Regions from separate parts of the Paenibacillus algicola genome, predicted to be linked through region 4. Evidence: riboswitches for the same ligand, from Rfam matches in the RefSeq annotation. Region 4 holds a riboswitch; each other region holds the start of a gene.

Region 1 (3,373 bases), 900 kb from region 4:
CGACAGGAAGGGAGCTTTACACGTTATGTTATTCGACACTCATACCCATTTGGATTCTGCAGCCTTTGATGAGGACCGTGAAGCCGTCATTCAACGGGCAGTAGACCAGGGAATTACGCGTATGATCAACATTGGCTTCAATCGTGAGACCATCCCGACGACGATGCAGCTCGCGGAAAAATATGATTTTATATATGCAGCCGTAGGCTGGCATCCGGTAGACGCCATTGCGATGAAGGAGGAGGACCTGGAGTGGATTGCTTCTCTGACCGCTCACCGGAAGGTTGTAGCCATTGGCGAAATTGGACTGGACTACCATTGGGACACGTCTCCCAAAGAGATACAGCATAAGGTGTTCCGGCAGCAGATTCAGCTGGCGAAGGAGCTGAATCTGCCCATCGTGATTCATAATCGGGATGCGCATGAGGATGTCCTGCGAATTCTGAAGGAGGAAAAAGCGTCGGAGGTGGGCGGCGTCATGCACTCCTTCTCCGGCAGCTGGGAAACGGCCAAGCAGTGCCTGCATATGGGCTTTCATATTTCCTTCGGCGGACCTATTACGTTCAAAAATGCCAAACAGCCTAAAGAGGTGCTGACACAGGTGCCGCTGGACCGCCTTTTACTGGAAACCGATGCGCCATATTTGACACCGCACCCGTTCCGGGGAAAAAGAAATGAGTCCTCTTACGTGAAGTATGTGGCAGAGCAAGCCGCTGCATTGAAGGGGTTGTCTCTGGAAGAAATTAGTGAGATTACAACCCGAAATGGTCTGGAACGATTTGGGATTTGATGAAATCGGGAGCAAAAGCGGTGAAAAAGCGAGCATTTGCGATGAATTAAGATTTTATCATCAAAAATGGTCCGATTATTACAATAATTTAACTATTTATCAGAAAAAATGTGGTTGAACGTTGCTTTACAACCTGCATGTAAAGAGAGTATCATCTTTTCAGTACTTATGAAGCGCTGGTTTGACACCAGCAGCATATTCATTTACAAACCGTCTCGCTTAATCTCCAGATCATGGAGAACGGGGGAACCGATACAGGGTCAACGAGCAACTATACATAAGGGCTGTGAGCACTGTATTTGATTTCAATTCGGGTCTTTGGGGTGAATTTGAGGGCAGCCGCCATGAGCGGTTGACTCGAGATAGGGCGTCTCTCTTACGTCCGAACCCGACAGCTAACCCCGTAAGCGTAAATAAGAGAGGCAACGGTCGTGCATCCTTTCCAAGACTACAGCTGGAAAAGCCACGAGAAGAGTCTCTAATACTCTTTTTCGGGCTTTTTTTATATTCAGAATATTGGAGAGAGCGCCATCATACCCTGGGATACACAAGGGGGGTGGCAGAACACATGCACGAATAGACGGGGCGTAACGCAGGGTGCACATCTATAGCGGGGCACTCTGTGAGACAAATTTGCTATAGTCGCGTCATATACACTCATGCATGATCTAGAGGGCGGGGCTATGAAGGAGGATGAAGCAGTGGGCGTTTTACAACCAGAACAGACCCATGATTCACAATCATCCAGCATGTCATACGCATTACGATGGAAGCATGATTTTCTGCGTCAACTGATGCTGGCGGCCTTTGGTACCATCACCATTACGCTGCTCGTACTGCTGATTATACACAACCAGTCGGGCAAAGAAATTCACCTGGTGGTCGATGGACGGGTGACCACGGTGGAAACGAATGAGGCCATGCTGCAAAATGTGCTGGAAGAGCATTCGATCTCGCTGAAGCCGCAGGATGAAATATCCATGCCGCTAAACGGAAGTCTTCAGGATGGAGACCGGATCGTCATTCAACGTGCGGTTCCTATTACAGTTACCGCAGACGGCAATACGCAAACGGTATTTACAACCCAGGACACTGTACAGAACGTGCTGAACAAAGCCGGCATTACCGTCCAGGATGAAGATAAAGTAACTCCTGCACTGGACAGCAAGCTGTCCGAGGCTTCCGACATTCGCGTTGTTCGCGTAAGTAAGCAGCAGGTACAAGAAGAAGAGGTCCGCGAATACCGGGTCATCAAGACGTCAGACCCTTCGCTTCTGAAGGGTGATAACCGGGTGGTTCAAGCGGGAGAGCCTGGATTGATCATTCACCATATTGAGAAGGTGTATGAAGATGGACAGCTGGTTTCCAAACAAGTGGTGTCCAAGGAAGTCGAACGCAAGACGATGGATAAAGTGATCGCGGTCGGCACGAAGAAGCCGCCGGAGCCGGTGAAGGAAGAGCCGGTCGTTCAGGCTGTAAAGCCAACGACTGTAGCCAAGACGACGACTAAGACCTCGGCGAAGACGCCTGCCGTTCAGCCAAAGGCCGCCGTTCAGTCGAGCTCAAGCTCAGAGAGTAAGCAGAACAACGTCGTTTCTAAAGCCGGTATTGATTTTGAATATAAGAAGGTCCTGAAGAATGTATCCATGACGGCGTACTCCTCGGAGCAGCCGGGCATCGGTACGAAGACCGCTTCCGGTACGCGTGTTACGGAAGGCCGCACCATCGCTGTAGATCCTAACGTCATTCCGATTGGCTGGTGGGTTTATATTGAGGGCATTGGCTTCCGCCGTGCCGAAGATACAGGCGGTGCGATCAAGGGCAACAAGATTGACGTGTATTACGACTCGCTGCGTGCAGCACTGAACTTCGGACGCAAGAACGGGCATACCGTGTATGTCATTGGACCCGTCAAGCCTGAATCGAACTAATGTTTTACTTTTCCATGAGAAATAGGCTACTATTTATGTAATATAATGAGATGCTAAGAAGAGGATATGATCCTCTTCTTTTTTTTGGAAGGACGAATGAAGCATGATCAAGGAAGTTATTGTGGTGGAGGGCCGGGATGATACGGTCGCGGTGAAGCGTGCTGTAGAGGCCGATACGATCGAGACGGGAGGCTCTGCGGTAAACCGCGCGGTCATTGCCAAGGTGAAGCTTGCGCAGGAGCGGCGAGGTGTCATTATTCTGACAGATCCCGACCATGCGGGAGAGCGGATTCGCAAAATCATCGATGCCAAGGTGCCGGGCTGCAAGCACGCGTTTATTCCGGAGGCTGATGCGACCCGCAAGGGCGATATCGGTGTCGAGAATGCATCTGTTGAGGCGATCCGGCACGCCCTCTCTCGCGTGCATACAGCGTTCGATAAAGCGGACAGCCTGATCTCCATGGAGGAGGTTATTGAGGCGGGGCTGCTGCTGCATCCAGATGCGGCGGCAAGACGCATGCAGATCGGCAATCAGCTTGGTATCGGCTATTGCAATGGCAAGCAGCTGCTGAAGCGGCTGGCCATGTTTCAAATTACACCGGAGGAATTTCAGGCAGCGGCTGCTACGCTTGAAGACGGAGGGAAGCATTAA
Region 2 (3,373 bases), 1.1 Mb from region 4:
GGCTGTTTCTCCAGACACCAGCAGAAAATACGGAGCTGGATTCTTCTCGGTCAGGTGGCGGAGGGCGGCTTCGATCGGGACGTATTTTTTCCGTTTGCCTTCCCAGGCGTCCAGCTCGATATCACCTACGCTATGCTCCTGAATCCAGTCCTGTAATGCGTTTTCTCTTTTATAAAAGGAGGTCCCCTCCCGTTTATACATTCGTTTCATCGTCTGTTCATGGAGTGGATAAAGCACGAGCCGCTGAAATGCCTGCTCGCTCTTCACCTGTACCGCTTGAGACAGCCCTTGCTCTCTGCCGATTTCTTCAAAAGGATCATAATAGATCAGTGTGCCTTTGGTTGTCTCCACAGGGGGGACATATCCATAGGGCACCTTTTGCAGGTTTCGAGTCATACACATTCCCTCCTAACCGTTATACAAGATAGCATGCGGCATCTGGCGCTCTCCTTATTCCTAGAAATAAGGCGCGTGCCGAATCGTCATATCTCCGGGCTGCTTCACCTTGACTTGGCAGCCTAACCGGTAGCCTTCCTCCAGCTCCTCCGGATCGAGCCGAGCCTCCTCAGCCTCGTTCGGAGAGGAGAGCAGCTCCTCTCCTTCCAGTATGATGCAGCGGCATCGCGCACAGGTTCCACGTTTGCAAAAGGAGTTCCATTCAACCTGATGCATCTCCGCGATCTGAAGAACGGTCTCCCCGATGATCGGCTCTACCGACCTCTGCACACCGGATTTAATGAGAAGCAGGGTGCGCTCTTCGTCCCGCTCCGTTGTGATCACGAGCTCCGGCTCAAGGTTAGAAGCGGACTTCCGGCGTTGATTCAGATATGACTTCAGTCGCTTGAGCATGGAATCACCCCCTCTTCATATCTCCATGATACACAAAAAGCCTGCGAAGTTCATCGCAGGCCCCTGATTCCAATCATAATACCTCTTGCTTAGCTGATTTCGCCCACCATCTGGATGTAATCCTTCTGGTCGATCACCCGGCGTGCAGTCACGTACTTGCTGTCATAGTAAGATTCGCTCAGCTTGCTGATTCTTACACCTTTACTGGTGGAAGCATGCGCAAATTGACCGTTACCAATGTAGACTCCGGCATGAGATACGCCTCTGCCCGACGTATTGAAGAATACCAGATCACCAAGCCTTAAATCATCACGCTCTACCTTCACACCTACGGTAGCCTGGGCTGCGGAGGTACGTGGCAGGTCTACATTATACTTGCTGAATATGTACAAAATGAATCCGGAGCAGTCAAATCCACTTACGGTCGTGCCGCCCCACTTATAAGGGGTTCCGACAAGCTTAGTCACTTCAGCTTGAAGCTTCGGCCCCTGATCTGCGAATGCCGTAACCGCACCCGATGAAAAGATTAAAGCAGAACCTAGTACAGACAATAGCAGCTTCTTCAAAAGATAGTGCTCCCTTCGGTGCCTACGGAGTTAGCTAAGGGTTCGGTTAAGGGTCCCCTATATTCCCTCTCAAACAAGAATAATTCACCCGGCAGTGGTTCCCCCGTTTTCTATATCGAAATTCGGCATATTAATGAATTTTTTGTAACTCTCTCCCTTAATGTAGTACATCAAAGGACAAGCTGTCAATCATTTTTGTAACTAATTTGTCATGGGTTGAAGTCAGGGCTTGGAGCATGACAAAAACAGCCCCAAACACATTCAATAGGAAGTGTTCAGGGCTGTTTATAGGACTTCATAATAGCGTATTAGTTAGGCCGCCATCTCCCGGCAAGCCTTGGCACATGAGAAGCAGGCCTCCGCACATTGACGGCAGTGCTCATGCTCGTGCTTGCTGCACTCGTTTCCGCAAGCCTCGCACATTTCAGCACAGGCCTCACAAATTTGCTTCATATAGCTGCTATTCATCGACATTGCTTGAGCTGCAAAAGCGCAGAGCTCTGCACATTCCCGATCCATTCGGATACATTCCTTCATCATTTGCAGGTCTTCTTCCTCCAGGCAGGCACTGTAGCAGCGATTGCATGCCTGCATGCAGCGCAGGCACTCGTCAATACATTGCTGAAGCTTTTCAGGTGATATGGTTGACATAAGATGTGCTCCTTTCCTGTAAAAGATTTATTCTGCCCTGGACAGGTCTCCTTTATCATTAAACAGATCCTGCAAATTTAATCATTTCTGCTCTTGCTTTGGCTGAAGCAGCAGCAGGCGGTCATCTCCTGGAGATGGTGTCCCGCGTCCGTCAGTATTGTTCGTAATGAGGTAGACTCCATCCTCACTCATCTGTACATCGCGAATTCTGCCGACACCGTCCAGTACAGTGTTCAGCTTCTTCTTTTCAAGATCAAAGCGGTATAATGCTTCTCCCCTCAGACCCGCAATCAGAAGCATATCCTCTTGTTCATAAAGAGTTCCCGAAGGGGCAATGGCTTCCTCGCCGGTATGAAGCAAAGGAGGCACCATCCCTTCCTGCTGCTCATCCCCGATGTTATCCGGCCAGCCATAATTACTGCCCGGCTCAATGCTGTTTATCTCATCATGCCCGCCAACACGGCCGCTGGGACCATGCTCGGAATTGAACATGCGCCCTGCCGCATCCCAGGCAAGACCTTGAGAATTGCGGTGTCCGTAAGAATACACATAGGAGTTCGGAAAAGGATTGTCTTCCGGGATCGAGCCATCCGGGTTCATACGTAATATTTTGCCGCCCAGGCTCTCGACATTCTGTGCCATCTCTCCTTCACCTGCATCCCCGGTAGTCAAATACAGCTTCTTATCGGGCCCCCATTTCATGCGTCCGCCATTATGCACATTAGAGCCCGGGATGTCCTCAATGAACGCCTCGACCTCCTGCCAAGCCTCTTCCTCTTGTCGAATGAGTATGACGCGATTCTTCATTTCGCCGCCTTCCTCGTACGTGTGATAAGCGTAAGCTAATCGGCTGCTAGCAAAGTCCGGGGCCAGCACAAGGCCCAATAGCCCTCCTTCACCCTGCGCCTTAACAGGCTGCTTCGTATCCACCGGAAGACGCTCCCGATGACCATCCTTCAGCGATACAATCTGTCCTTCCCGTTCACTGATGTAAATATCCTTCCCGGAGATCGCAATGGACCATGGAATCTGCAATTCTTCTGCGACTACGCTGTACGTGTACGACCCGTCGGAGCTTTCCTGCTCACTATTCTGCTTCGGCGCTTGGCTGCCGGAAGAATGCTGATCCACAGGGGCTTCCTGGTCCCCGGATGACTCATCCTGTACCGGACTGGATGAGCACGAGGACAATAACGCCGCGGACAGTAACCATATCCAGGATTTTTTCATGTGCTGAACCTCCTCTGTTTCGATAAATAAAAATACTGCCGGATTTCCGGCAGTATTTAACATTTACACCCGCACCA
Region 3 (3,373 bases), 980 kb from region 4:
GAGCTGGAGCGCACAGTCATTCATGAGATCGGCCACCAGTATTTCTACGGCATGATTGCCAGCAATGAATTTGAAGAAGCCTGGCTCGATGAAGCCTTCACTTCTTACGCGGAGGAAAAGGTGATGGAGCTGGAATACGGCCTCACTCCGAACACGGCAGCCCAGGCTGCGTCCATTGCCAAGCCCTCCTCCCTGACGCAGGAGGCATGGAAATACGGCTCCCACCAGCATTATGCCCAAAACGTGTATACCCGTGGCAAGCTGGTGCTTCAGGACATACAGCGGCACGTCGGTGCGAAGACGATGGAGAGGATCATGAAAGCCTATGCCCAAAAATATCGCTTCAAGCATCCCACTACAGCGGACTTCCAGCAGGTTGTAGAGCAGATCACCGAATCATCATGGCAAAGCTATTTCGACCACTATGTGTATGGCGCACAGATGATGGATGTTGCCGTGGAAAGTATTGAGGGGGCCTCCACCGGTACAGCAGACCATCCTTCCTATACGACCACAGTGACGCTGAGCAGCCGGGGAGGACCGGTTCACCAGGTGCCCGTGACGTTCGCTTTTGAGAATGGAGAAACGATCCGCCGGGTGTGGGACGGCAGCAGCGAGGCTGCACGCTTCAAGGTGACCTCCTCCTCCCCGCTGATCTGGGCGATGGCTGATCCCGACTACACGATGGTGCTTGAGAACAAGCATGTGAACAACTATTTAAAGGCCGGCATGGAGGCCAAGCAGGTGACACGCTGGAACCTGAGCGTCACCAAGCTGATCGAGACGCTGTACGGAGCGCTGTCATGGTAGGGGGGATTATATGAGAACATACGCGGGTTTAGGATGGGGAAGTGTGAAGGATCAGTTTTATGTCATTATTCTGCTGTTTGTATATCGGCTGCTCTGGGGGTACTGCCTGTATCGCCTCATTTCCTCCATCGTCGTGCCGCTGCTGCTGCGATACCCCGATCCCGCTCCGCATGAGCTGAGCAGACTGCTTTATTTTTTTGAAGGAGAGCTGGCATTGACCCGCGGCGGACTGCTTTCCGGTGCTGTATGGATGCTGATTCTCCTTGCGGCTGTGCATATTCTGCTGACTCCCTGCATTCGGGCCGGAATGATGTATCATCTTCACCGGGAAGCCGAGGGGGAGCGGGGGCTGTTTCTTTTTCAAGGCATGCGGAAGCTGTGGAAGCCCTTGACGCTGTTCTATATCCTGGAGCTGATCCTGCTGGGGCTGCCCTTGTATTGGTTACTTCCGGAGGCCCTGCCTTCCTTCATTGAAGCAGCCCGTCATCCGCAGGCGCTGCTGCAGCCGGGACTCTGGGTGCTGGGATGGCTTCTGTATGTATGGATCATCCGTCTGGCTTTGCTGTACATGCAGTTTGGATATACGTCCGGCACAGGAACTCCCTCAGCCCTGCTCTTGTTCCTGCGCCGCCTCGGCAGCGCGCTTCCGCTCTCCCTGCTCATTGGCGGCCTGGCCCTGCTGTCCTCGTTACTGATCGGCGGGATGTCCTTATGGTGGTCGGGCCTGATCGGCCTATTGCTGCAGCAGGCTTCCTATTTCCTGAAGAGCCTTTTTCAAGTGTGGGGAATGGCCTCACAGTATCACGTATTTAAATCATCATCTACAAAATAAAAAGTTATCGGTCCACTAAAAAAGGAGCTGCCGACAAGATTGAATCTTGTGGCGACAGCTCCTTTTTGCTGCTTCCCGGGACATCCGTTTCTTTTTTTATTAAATATCGTTCCTTTGTTTGCCAAAATGTAAATACTCTGCTAAAATAACGAAAGTGATAGTAACAAATTTGTCATCTTGATGTCATCATTTATGTACCTAGCCATATTGTCGTTGAGTCCAATACTTTAACATTTTTCAGAAAGCCGAATTTCCGAATGTAAGGAAAACGGGGGATCCGTCCTGGGTGAATTGACCTTGTAACAGAGGGGTCATAGGTTAACCTTCTCAACCGAACCCTTAAGCTAACCTCGCAGGCTTGGAAGGAGCTTTTCACGTGAAGAAGAAGTTGGCTGCAGTCTCACTTGGTTTAGCGCTCGCGCTCAGCATTACTGCCGGAAGCGCTTTCGCAGATTCAAAGCTTACCAGCACGATTAAGCCGGTCATGGGCGTAAGCTATAAGATGGGTGGAACAACGACGAAAGGCTTTGATTGTTCCGGATTTACAAGTTATGTGTTCAAGAAGCTCGGTGTCACCTTACCGCGTGTTTCTTCCGCTCAATATAAGGTGGGGACCTCTGTGTCCAAGAGCAGCCTGAAGGCCGGTGATCTCGTATTCTTCAATACGACAGGCCGCGGTGTTTCCCACGTTGGGATTTATGTAGGCAACGGCAAGTTTGCTCATTCCTCCAGCTCCAAAGGAGTCACTATTACCAGCCTCAACTCCAGCTATTTCGCCAAGCGTTATGTCGGAGCCAAGCGGGTCATGAGTGAGAGCAAGTACAAGGCCGTCGCCGTGAATTACAACTAATCCAATTCATGTCATTGACTTGCCTCGAAGCAGATGCGCCAACATCTCTTCGGGGCTTTTGTTTGTGCTATACTTCTATAACGCAGGAAGAAGGCAAAAGGTTTTTCATTTTACAAAAAAATATGTAAAAGCCACAACTTTTTATCTTCTCGTGCGTCTTACTGCTTTAATACCCGTATCCCTGAGTATGAAACACATTTTGGAAAATAATATGTTGTATATTTTCAAAGCGTAAACAACCCTTTGCCGTGAGGTGCCTCCCATGATTGACTCATACCCTTTATTTCGAGCAGTTCCCATGACCTTTGAGCATGCAATCGACGTATGCAGCTGGCGTTATCCAGAGCCCTACAATATTTATGGCTGGCTCCCGTGGGAGCAAATGGTTCAGCTTGGCGTGGAATTCGGCGATCCCCTCATTCGGGAGGAGCAGTATCTTTCTGTAGTGGATGAGCAGGACAGACTATGGGGGTTCGCACAGCTATTTCCCTTGGACCGGGTCATTCGCATCGGTCTCGGGATGCGCCCTGATTGGTGCGGACATGGAATGGGTAAGCGATTTGTGGAGGCCATTGTAGACGAGGCCAAGCGCCGTTATCCAAGCGGCCCCTTAGATCTGGAGGTTCTGGCCTGGAACGAGCGCGCGATCCGCACCTACCGCAAGGCCGGCTTTGGCATTACGGATTCTTATGAGAAGCTTACGCCTTCCGGGATGGCCGAGTTTTATTGTATGGAATATGTGCCGGGCTAAAGACTGCATTTTGTCACGATTCTGTGATATTATAGCTTTCAGATGAGCATGTCTGTGCTTTTTTTGTCACAACTGCTTTGCTGTCCCGACAGGATCGTCTATAATAGGAATACATGCACATACATAGGAA
Region 4 (3,373 bases):
TGATTGAGAGCCACGACGCTCACTCCGTATCGCGTCCGGGTGTTCAGCTCGCTGAGCGTTTTGCCATCCATGCATTCGGTTACGGTCATCTCCACCAGCAAATAATCCTTCGACAGCTCCATATAGTCCACCAGATTGGGAGTCACGAGCTGATGCGCGACCCGGATGCCCATATCCCGCTCCGGAAAAATCACGCGATCCACGCCCAGCTTATCCAGAGCCCTTCCGTGCAGCACCGAGATCGCTTTGGCTACGACCGTCTTCACACCAAGCTCCTTGAGCTGAATTGCCGTCAGGATGCTCGTCTGGATATCATCGCCGATGGCCACAATCCCGCAGTCAAAGTTTCGGATGCCTAGCGATTTCAGCACCTCTTCATCCGTAGCATCCGCAACAACGGTATGTGTCAGCAGATCGCTCATATCCTCCACAATCTCTTCGTCCCGGTCCACGCCCAGCACCTCATAGCCAAGGTCCATCAGCTCCAGCGCCAGACTGGCGCCGAAGCGACCAAGGCCGATCACCGCAAACTGTTTTGGTTTCATGTCCTTCTATCCCCTTATCCAATAATCATTTTGCCTTCCGGATACCGGTACAGCTCTTTTCCCTTCTTCGGCCCGAGCGCGAATACGAGTGTCAGCAGGCCGACCCGGCCCGCAAACATGGTCACCGTAATCAGTACCTTGCCGAGCAGGGACAGCTCGGGCGTCAGTCCCATGGACAATCCTACCGTAGAAAATGCCGAGGCCGTTTCAAACAGAATCGCCAAAAAGCTCGCATCCTCCGTTGTAGACAGCACCATAGCCACTGCTACAATAAACAGCAGAGCCAGCAGAGAGACCGTCAGTGCCTTAAAGATCCGCTCCTGCGCCAGCCGGTGACGGAACAGCACGATATCATCACGTCCGCGAATCATCGAAATGACGGCACCGATCATAATCGTAAAGGTCGTCGTCTTGATTCCCCCGCCCGCCGATCCCGGCGATGCTCCAATAAACATAAGAATAATGATAAAAAACTGAGTGGCCTGGCGCAAATCCGGAATATTCAAGGTGTTGGCCCCTGCCGTCCGCGGCGTGACGGACTGGAACAAGGAGCCCCACAGCTTGCCGTCCCAGCCCAGTGCGCCCAGCGTTTTGACATTCGTAAATTCAAATATAAATATAATGACCGTACCGATCACAATCAGCGCTCCCGTCATGGACAGCACCACCTTGGAGTGCAGGGACAGCTTCCGCCGGGTTTTATAATCTACGATTTCTGACATTACAATAAAACCGATTCCGCCGGATATAATAAGAAATAGGCTCGTAAGATTAACAAAAGGATCACTCACATAACCCGTCAGGCTTCTGAAATCTCCGAACAGATCAAAGCCCGCATTGTTAAACAGGCTGATCGCGTGGAAAACGGCAAAATAGGCCGCTTTGCCCAAGGGCATATCGAATGCCCATCTGGCCGTATAAATGATTACAGCCACCCCTTCAATATACAAGGAGTACAGCAGCACTCTTCGGATCAGCCGCACGATCCCTTCCATAGCGGTCTGATTCATGGCCTCCTGCAGGATCAGCCGATCCTTGAGCGAGATTCGGCGCTTGAGAACCAGCGCAATCAAGGTAGCCATCGTCATAAAGCCCAGGCCGCCTACTTGTATCATACACATAATGACGATTTCCCCAAACGTGCTGAAGAACGTTTCTGTATCCACAACGACAAGACCCGTAACGCAGGTTGCAGAGGTGGCCGTAAACAAGGCATCCATAAATCCGAGCCCTTCCCCGCTTTCGCTGGCTATGGGAAGCATCAGCAGAAAAGCCCCCGTCAAAATAATGGCACTAAAGCCCGCAACCAGAAACTGCGGCGGGGACAAGCGGAGCCATTTCAGCTTCCATTTCAACTTCCGTTTCACTTTGCTCACCTCTTAAAAATGGCACATAAAAAAGACACTGGAAATCCAATGCCTTTTTATCGCGTTTGGGTCCCTGTGCACACAGCCTACGAGGTTAGCTGACGGATTCGGGCATATCACAGGCTGCCCTATTCGCTTCTCCTGCAAAAAGCGAAATTCACCCCAATTACATGGTTCCCCCGTTTTCTTATCGAAACTCGGCTGATCTATTCAATTATCGTCATGACGTTCTGACATGATGTGATTATAACGCATGCAGCCAGGGAATATCCAAAACCGTTTTTGACGGAAATCCATGTAAAAAGGTTCAAATTAGCCATATTCCAGAATCACAGCATCCCCTTTTCTGAGGTTTTCGAAATCTTTCCCGTGTTTTCAGTTTTTTTCAAGCTATTTGAAGGTTTCCTTCCTTGGACCATGCGCCCTTATTTGTGCTCCCGGCATCCCAGCCTATATACTTCTAAATAACAAAGCCTTCAACAGAGTCACCAATCTGAAAAATCCATTTCGCAATATAAGGAGGGACATCATGAATCGGTCAGGCTCCCCGCTGGTCCTTAGGCCAGATTTCAAGCCCTTGCTCCTGATGGCTTTGGCCGGCTGTATACTGTTTCTCGCCCTGCAGGTGTACCCTGCACTATATTCCGGGGCGTCAACCCCCCAGCCCATCGACAAATCCGAAGCAGCAGCGGCGGCACAGCGCTTTTATACCGAACAGATGACGCTCAGTCCCGGCAGCAGCCAAGAGCCCTTAGTGACATATACTGCGCGCTCTGAGCTTTACGGCTACCTGATGAAGGAGAAGCTGGTGCAGCTCTATGACGAACAATTCAAGGAGAAATATCCTTATGAGCTGTACCGGGTCACTCTCGATCAAGGAAATAGCAACGCCATCCATGTCGATGTCAATATGCATACCGGAGCGATCGCCGGCTTCACCTACGATTCGCAGGACTCCGGCTATGAGGGCGCCATGCTGCAGGAGGGCCGGGCGCAGCGGCAGCTGCTGCTCCTGCTCGAAGGAGAGCTGACGCTTGCGGAGAAGCAGGCTTTAGCTGCCCCTTGGGTACAGCGCGCAGGCTATGATCCCGAGCAGCTGACGATGGTCACAGGCAAACGTGAGCCCGGGCTGATCTACCGGGACCCTGATGCTAAGGCCGGGGATGCGATGCTGCAGCTTGCCTTTACTTTTGAGAATGGACAGCTTCGTTCTTTCGAGCCGGCTTTTGCCGCTCCTGAATCTCATCTGGCTTATGTCGATCAGCAGACCATGGCTGCGGTGCTGCTTACCTTGCTGGGCTACGGGCTGTTCACCCTTCTCCTAGGCATCCTGGCCGTCATTTACAGCGTCAGAACCCGGATGTACATCTCCTGGAAGCGAGGCGTTCTGCTTGCAGTCATCGTGTTTGTAACGCAAATGCTCAATGTGTACAATATGCTGCCGTCCTATGAAGCTCAAGG

The links. A riboswitch is a leader RNA that binds a small molecule or an ion and turns the genes downstream of it on or off. The one in region 4 is predicted to bind cyclic di-AMP.
Region 1: it holds a riboswitch for cyclic di-AMP, as region 4 does, so the genes downstream of both, E6C60_RS00140 (ubiquitin-like domain-containing protein) here and E6C60_RS16865 (TrkH family potassium uptake protein) in region 4, are expected to answer to the same signal.
Region 2: it holds a riboswitch for cyclic di-AMP, as region 4 does, so the genes downstream of both, E6C60_RS11385 (C40 family peptidase) here and E6C60_RS16865 (TrkH family potassium uptake protein) in region 4, are expected to answer to the same signal.
Region 3: it holds a riboswitch for cyclic di-AMP, as region 4 does, so the genes downstream of both, E6C60_RS00500 (C40 family peptidase) here and E6C60_RS16865 (TrkH family potassium uptake protein) in region 4, are expected to answer to the same signal.

What each region holds. Positions count from the first base shown of each region.
Region 1 covers NZ_CP040396.1:28,354-31,726, forward strand. Annotated here, with positions in the region: gene E6C60_RS00135 (TatD family hydrolase) at 26-790, shown strand; cyclic di-AMP (ydaO/yuaA leader) riboswitch at 997-1,215, shown strand; gene E6C60_RS00140 (ubiquitin-like domain-containing protein) at 1,492-2,721, shown strand; gene rnmV (ribonuclease M5) at 2,825-3,373, shown strand; gene rsmA (16S rRNA (adenine(1518)-N(6)/adenine(1519)-N(6))-dimethyltransferase RsmA) at 3,373-3,373, shown strand, end outside.
Region 2 covers NZ_CP040396.1:2,458,292-2,461,664, forward strand. Annotated here, with positions in the region: gene E6C60_RS11375 (hypothetical protein) at 1-396, opposite strand, end outside; gene E6C60_RS11380 (2Fe-2S iron-sulfur cluster-binding protein) at 457-849, opposite strand; gene E6C60_RS11385 (C40 family peptidase) at 939-1,415, opposite strand; cyclic di-AMP (ydaO/yuaA leader) riboswitch at 1,420-1,553, opposite strand; gene E6C60_RS11390 (four-helix bundle copper-binding protein) at 1,728-2,066, opposite strand; gene E6C60_RS11395 (PQQ-dependent sugar dehydrogenase) at 2,148-3,296, opposite strand; gene E6C60_RS11400 (UDP-N-acetylmuramoyl-L-alanyl-D-glutamate--2,6-diaminopimelate ligase) at 3,360-3,373, opposite strand, start outside.
Region 3 covers NZ_CP040396.1:101,270-104,642, reverse strand. Annotated here, with positions in the region: gene E6C60_RS00510 (M1 family metallopeptidase) at 1-810, shown strand, start outside; gene E6C60_RS00505 (hypothetical protein) at 821-1,642, shown strand; cyclic di-AMP (ydaO/yuaA leader) riboswitch at 1,876-2,015, shown strand; gene E6C60_RS00500 (C40 family peptidase) at 2,019-2,492, shown strand; gene E6C60_RS00495 (GNAT family N-acetyltransferase) at 2,755-3,243, shown strand.
Region 4 covers NZ_CP040396.1:3,598,443-3,601,815, forward strand. Annotated here, with positions in the region: gene E6C60_RS16860 (potassium channel family protein) at 1-545, opposite strand, end outside; gene E6C60_RS16865 (TrkH family potassium uptake protein) at 560-1,900, opposite strand; cyclic di-AMP (ydaO/yuaA leader) riboswitch at 1,981-2,125, opposite strand; gene E6C60_RS16870 (CPBP family intramembrane glutamic endopeptidase) at 2,442-3,373, shown strand, end outside.